One region of the Pseudomonas sp. 273 genome, then DNA from elsewhere that is predicted to be linked to it. Evidence: predicted binding sites of a transcription regulator. Region 1 holds the regulator's gene; the other holds the start of a gene.
What was found. Region 1 encodes LexA, which represses DNA repair genes until DNA is damaged. Its sites were predicted from a motif close to CTGTNTNNNNANACAG; they were not measured.
Positions count from the first base shown of each region.

Region 2: recN (DNA repair protein RecN) is a predicted target of LexA. The motif match lies at 1,892-1,907, and genes of this name have one in related genera.

Region 1 is NZ_CP116775.1:4,745,723-4,749,127, forward strand. Features, by position in the region: gene PKO50_RS21585 (L,D-transpeptidase) at 1-116, opposite strand, end outside; gene PKO50_RS21590 (TetR/AcrR family transcriptional regulator) at 183-890, opposite strand; gene lexA (transcriptional repressor LexA) at 1,120-1,734, shown strand; gene sulA (SOS-induced cell division inhibitor SulA) at 1,746-2,219, shown strand; gene PKO50_RS21605 (hypothetical protein) at 2,232-2,465, opposite strand; gene PKO50_RS21610 (DUF6586 family protein) at 2,545-3,066, opposite strand; gene topA (type I DNA topoisomerase) at 3,133-3,405, opposite strand, start outside.
Region 2 is NZ_CP116775.1:226,285-229,689, reverse strand. Features, by position in the region: gene dnaK (molecular chaperone DnaK) at 1-1,109, opposite strand, end outside; gene grpE (nucleotide exchange factor GrpE) at 1,199-1,762, opposite strand; gene recN (DNA repair protein RecN) at 1,932-3,405, shown strand, end outside.

The DNA.
Region 1 (3,405 bases):
TCGCCGGCGCCGTTGCGCGCGGTGGAGACCGGCAGGCGCAGCACCAGGCGCTGCGCGGCGAAGCCGTAGAGCGTCTGGTCGGCAAGGGAAATGTGCAGCAGGTCGAGATCGGGCATCGTCCGCCAGCGACAGCAGGAATGGCCCGCTACTTTAGCCGATCGGCCGGGGCAGGCCCAGCGCGGTCAGACCTTGGCCGGCGCCGGGACCTTGCTGCGCGGCTTGAGCTGGGCGCCGGCCAGGGACGGGTCGCTCACCCCGCTGTCGGCGCGCATGCCGGCAGCGAGGAAGGGCACCATCAGGCGCATCACCTGCTCGATGGAGGTGTTCACCCCGAAGTCGGTCTCGGCCATGGCGCGCAGCGCCTTGATCCCCGACATGCTGAAGGCGGCGGCGCCGAGCATGAAGTGCACGCGCCAGAACAGCTCGATGGGCGGCAGCCGCGGCGCGGCCTCGTTCACCAGCTGCATGTAGCGGCGGAACACCTTGCCGTAGACTTCCTCGAGGTACTTGCGCAGGTGCCCCTGGCTCTGGCTGAAGGCCAGGCCCAGCAGGCGCATGAAGATAGACAGGTCGTTGCCGCTGCGCGGCTTCACCGCCATGGCCTGCACCACCAGCAGTTCGAGCAGTTCCTCGAGGCTGGCGCGTGGCCCGTCGGGCTTGGCCTGGCGACGGTCCAGTTCCTTTTCCAGGCTGGCGCAGAAGGGCCCGAGGAAGCGCGAGAAGACCGCCTGGATCAGCGCCTTCTTCGAGCCGAAGTGGTAGTTCACCGCCGCCAGGTTGACCCCGGCCTTGCTGGTGATCAGACGCAACGAGGTCTCGGCGAAGCCTTTTTCCGCGAACAGCTGCTCCGCAGCATCGAGGATACGTTCGACGGTTTCCGACTGGGCCATGGATGAATCCACCTGACAAACACTTGTTTGAAACTTACGTTTCACAGCAATCCATTGTCAAGCCTGGCACGGGGGATTGTTGCGGATTTTCAGGCAATACGACGAACGATACCAGCGGGACGTTGGCCGAATCCGCCGAATTACCACCCCGCCCGACGAAATAATTCGTTGCCAGCGGCCGACCACTGTATATAATTCCAGCAACTGTACAAAAAGACAGAGTAGGGACATGCAGAAGCTGACGCCGCGCCAAGCCGAGATCCTCGCCTTCATCAAGCGTTGCCTGGAAGACAACGGCTACCCGCCCACGCGCGCCGAGATCGCCCAGGAGCTCGGCTTCAAGTCGCCCAACGCCGCCGAGGAGCACCTCAAGGCCCTGGCCCGCAAGGGCGCCATCGAGATGACCCCGGGCGCCTCGCGCGGCATCCGCATTCCCGGCTTCGAACCCAAGGCCGCGGCCAACGAGGACGAGCTGCCGATCATCGGCCGCGTCGCCGCCGGCGCGCCGATCCTCGCCGAGCAGAACGTCGAGGACGCCTGCCGCATCAACCCCACCTTCTTCAACCCGCGCGCCGACTACCTGCTGCGCGTACGCGGGCAGAGCATGAAGGACGTCGGCATCCTCGACGGCGACCTGCTCGCCGTGCACGTCACCCGCGAGGCGCGCAACGGCCAGATCGTCGTCGCCCGCCTCGGCGAGGAAGTCACGGTGAAGCGCTTCAAGCGCGAGGGCAGCAAGGTCTGGCTGCTCGCCGAGAACCCCGAGTTCGCCCCCATCGAGGTCGACCTCGAGGAACAGGAACTGATCATCGAAGGCTTGAGCGTCGGCGTCATCCGCCGCTGACAGGAGGCACCATGCAGTATCCCCAGCCGCTGGACCTGCCCCAACTGCCGCTGTTCCAGGAGGCGCTCTGGGCCAACGCCGAAGAGCCCCTGCTGGCCCAGCTGGCGGAACCGGACACCACCGAGGACGAAGCCTTCAGCGAACTGTCGCTGCGCGGCCTGCCGGGCCACTGCCAAAGCCTGCTGGCGCCCATCCTGCGCGAACTCAGCGAAGAACAGGATGCCCGCTGGCTGACGCTGATCGCCCCGCCGGCCAGCCTCACCCACGACTGGCTGCGCAAGGCCGGGCTGAACCGCGAGCGCATCCTGCTGCTGCCGGCCCGCGACCAGGCGTCCGCCCTGAGCCTGGCCTGCGAGGCGCTGCGCCTGGGCCACAGCCACACGGTGGTCAGTTGGCTGCCGGCGCTCAACGGCCGGACGCGCGCGCAACTGTCCCGCGCGGCACTCGCCGGGCAGGCGCAGAGCCTGAATATCCGTCTGGGGTAGAAAAGAAGGGAATCAGTGCAGGACGCGCGGGCCGTCCTGCTCGACCTCGCCGCCTTCGGCGAGGCGGCCGGCCAGTTGCACGCCGACGTTGAACATCGCCTTGGCGATCTCGATGTGCTGGCCCTGCAGGAAGCCCTTGGCGTCGTTGGAGAACTCCAGGGTCACCAGCGCCTCCTCGTCCTCCGCGCGGCGCAGTACGATGCGGCCATCGGGCAGTTCAACGATTTCCAGGAATGAGGTCGGCATGGCTAGGTTCTCTCACAGCAGAACGGCCATTGTAACAGCGATGACCGCCCTACCCTAGCCCGCCGACTTACGGCTTGCATCAGAGTTCGGTCAGTGCCCCGCGGAAACGCAGCACCATTTCCTTCAGCGACTTGCGCCAGGCTTCCAGCTCGGCATTGCCCAGGGCCTGCGGCGCCTCGTCGTCCAGACTGACGGCCTGGATCAGCGGCTGGGTCGGGTCGACCTTGGCCTTGCGCGGCTCGCGCGGCGGCTGGAACAGCTCGGCGTAGGCGGCCAGCAATTGCGCCAGCCAGGTTTCCGGCTGCTGCGCCAGTTCCACCAGCTCGGCCAGTTCCGGGCTCGGCGAGGCCGCCAGCACCTCGGCGTTGAGCAGCAGCTCGACGCGCGGCGCATTGGCCTCGGGCAGGCGGTAGTAGCCGGCGATCTCGTGGGCCACGCCCAGCACCGCGCCGTACAGGTGGAACAGCGCCGCCTCGCGCTCGGCCTGGACCTGCGCCTGGGCGTTCATCGGCCGCACCTCTTCCGCCTTGCGCCAGGCTTCCAGGGCCAGGCCGGCGAAATACAGCTTCTGGTTGGTGCGGGTGTAGAGTTCCTGAGCCATCAGCGCGCCCTCATGCGGTCACTCGGCAGTATATGCGCGCCCCGCCTGCGCGGGGCGCGCCGCCCATCAGCGCTTGTCCTCGACCTTCCACTTGCCGCCGTCGAAGAAGGCGCGCCAGCCGGTGGGCTTGCCGTCCACCTCGGACTGCACGTACTGCTCCTTGGTCTTGCGGCTGAAGCGGATCACCGCCGGGCGGCCGTCCGGGTCCTTCTGCGGCGCGGCGAGCAGGAAGTGGTACTTCGGATCCAGCTCGTCCTTGTGCGGCACCAGTTCGCTCACCAGGGGCGCGCGGGTCTCGCGGTTCTTGGGGAACTGGCTGGCGGCCAGGAACAGGCCGGA
Region 2 (3,405 bases), 3.0 Mb from region 1:
GCTTCGTCCGGGTTGACGTCCTTGCGCGCTTCCTTGCCGAAGAACTCGGCGACGGTCTTCTGCACCAGCGGCATGCGGGTCTGGCCGCCGACCAGGATCACCTCGTCGATCTTCGACACGTCCAGGCCGGCGTCCTTCAGGGCCACGCGGCAGGGCTCGATGGTGCGGGTCACCAGGTCTTCCACCAGGGACTCCAGCTTGGCGCGCGACACCTTGACGTTCAGGTGTTTCGGGCCGCTGGCGTCAGCGGTGATGTACGGCAGGTTGACGTCGGTCTGCTGGGTCGAGGACAGCTCGATCTTGGCCTTCTCGGCAGCCTCCTTCAGGCGCTGCATGGCCAGCGGGTCGCCCTTGAGGTCCATGCCGGTTTCTTTCTTGAACTCGTCGACGAGGTAGTCGATCAGGCGCAGGTCGAAGTCTTCGCCGCCGAGGAAGGTGTCGCCGTTGGTGGCCAGCACTTCGAACTGGTGCTCGCCGTCGACTTCGGCGATCTCGATCACCGAGACGTCGAAGGTACCGCCGCCCAGGTCGTAGACGATGATGGTGTGGTCGCCCTTGGCCTTGTCCAGGCCGTAGGCCAGCGCGGCCGCGGTCGGCTCGTTGATGATGCGCTTGACGTCCAGGCCGGCGATGCGGCCGGCGTCCTTGGTGGCCTGGCGCTGGCTGTCGTTGAAGTAGGCCGGCACGGTGATGACCGCCTCGGTGACCGGCTCGCCCAGGTAGTCCTCGGCGGTCTTCTTCATCTTCTTCAGGACTTCGGCGGAGACCTGCGGCGGGGCCATCTTCTGGCCTTTCGCTTCGACCCAGGCGTCGCCGTTGTCAGCCTTGACGATGCTGTACGGCACCATCTTGATGTCTTTCTGCACGACGTCTTCTTCGAAGCGACGGCCGATCAGGCGCTTCACCGCGTACAGGGTGTTCTTCGGGTTGGTGACCGCCTGGCGCTTGGCCGGCTGGCCGACCAGGATCTCGCCATCGTTGGCGTAGCCGATGATCGACGGGGTGGTGCGAGCGCCTTCGGCGTTCTCGATCACCTTGACGCTGCCGTTTTCCAGGATGGAGACGCAGGAGTTGGTGGTCCCCAGGTCGATACCAATGATTTTGCCCATATTCACTCTCCAGAAATTAGATTCCGTGCTGATCCCGCTGCGGACCTTGTGCTCGGTTGATTACCCAGATGGGGACCGGGTGGCGGATTTCAAGCCTTCTCGTCGATCGAAGGCGGGGTTTGCTCGGGTGCCTTGCTGACCACGACCATGGCCGGGCGCAGCAGGCGACCGTTGAGCAGGTAGCCCTTCTGGAACACCTTGACCACGCTGCCGGGCTCCAGGTGCACGCTCTCTTCCATCGCCATCGCCTGATGGTGCTCGGGGTTGAACGGCTCGCCGTGGGGGTCGACCGGCTCCAGGTTGTAGCGCTTGAGGGTGTCGTGGAACATCTTGAGGGTCAGCTCGATGCCTTCGCGCATCGGCTTGATCGCCTCGTCGTCCGGGCTGGACATCTCCAGCGCGCGCTCCAGGGTGTCGACCACCGGCAGCAGGTCGCCGGAGAACTTCTCCAGGGCGAACTTGTGCGCCTTCTCCACGTCCTGCTCGGCGCGGCGACGCACGTTCTGCAGCTCGGCGGCGACGCGCAGGCTCTGGTCCTTGGCCGCGGCCAGCTGTTCCTCGAGGTCCAGCACGCGGGCGTTCAGGTCGTCGCCGGCAACCGGTTCCGGCTGCTCGTTCAGGTGCGAACCCTGAGTCTGTTGCTCGTCAGACATGCCACTCTCCTAAAAAAGAAAAAGCCTTTGAAAACAAAGCGAACCCAATGGCTCGCGGCTCTGCCGGCTATATGGGGGCCATTTGCGCGGGTTCAAGGGGGTGCGGTGAATTGCCAGCGGCAAAAAATACTGTATAAATAAACAGACCTTTTCACCGGAGCCGCCTTCCATGCTGGTTCATCTCTCCGTGCACAACTACGCCATCGTCGAGCACCTCGATCTCGAGCTCGCCGCCGGCATGACCGTGATCACCGGCGAGACCGGCGCCGGCAAGTCGATCATGCTCGACGCCCTCGGCCTGGCCCTGGGCGACCGCGCCGACAGCGGCGTGGTGCGCCCCGGCGCGGACAAGGCGGACATCCTCGCCAGCTTCGACGTCGGCGCCATCGCCGAGGCCCGCGACTGGCTCGCCGAGCGCGACCTGGAGCAGGACGGCCCGTGCATCCTGCGCCGGGTGATCACCACCGAGGGCCGCTCGCGCGGCTACATCAACGGCACGCCCTGCACCCTGGGCGACCTCAAGGCCCTGGGCGAGCTGCTGATCGATATCCACAGCCAGCACGAGCACCAGTCGCTGCTCAAGGCCGACACCCACCGCCGCCTGCTCGACGAATACGCCGGCAGCCAGGACCTGGCGCGCCAGGTACAGCTGGCCGCGCAGCGCTGGAAGCAGACGCGCCACGAACTCGACCGCCTGTCGCGCAGCGGCGACGAGCAGCGCGCCCGCCACCAGTTGCTCAGCTACCAGCTGGACGAACTGGAGAACCTGGCCCTGGGCGAGAACGAACTGGAAGAGCTGGAGGCCGCGCACAAGACCCTGAGCAACGCCGGCGCCCTGCTCGGCGCCTGCCGCCAGGTGGTGGACATGTGCAGCGAAAGCGACGCCGGCAACGTGCTGTCGGTGCTGACCGCCTGCCTCAACCGCCTGACCGCCTTCCAGAGCCAGCCCGCCGCGCTGGCCGAGGCGGTCAACCTGCTGTCCAGCGCGCAGATCCAGGTGGAGGAAGCGGTGGGCGAGCTGAACCGCTTCGTCGACAACTTCGACGCCGACCCCGGCCGCCTGCAGCAACTGGAAGAACGCATGGACGCCATCTACGGCCTGGCCCGCAAGCACCGCGTACAGCCCCACGACCTGCAGGCCCTGCAACAACGCCTGCTGGAAGAGCTGGAAGCGCTGAATGCCGACGACGAAGCCGCCGAGCGCCTGGCCGAGGAACTGGCCGCCTACCAGCGGCACTACCAGGAAAAGGCGGCGGAACTGAGCACCCTGCGCCGCCAGGCCGCCCCGCAGCTGGCCGCCTCGGTGGAAACCGAGATGCAACGCCTGGGCATGCCCGGCGGGCGCTTCGCCATCGAACTGGACGACACCCCCGCCGCCGAACCCCAGGCCAATGGCCTGGAGCAGTTGGAATTCCTGGTCAGCGCCAACCCCGGGCAGCCGCTCAAGGGCCTGGCGCGGGTGGCCTCCGGCGGCGAACTGTCACGCATCAGCCTGGCCATCCAGGTGATCACCGCACAGACCTCGCGCGTTCCCACCCTGGTCTTCGACGAGGTCGACGTCGGCATCGGCGGCCCCACCGCGGAAGTGGTCGGCCAACTGCTGCGCCGGCTCGGCGAAGGCGGCCAGGTGCTGACCGTCACCC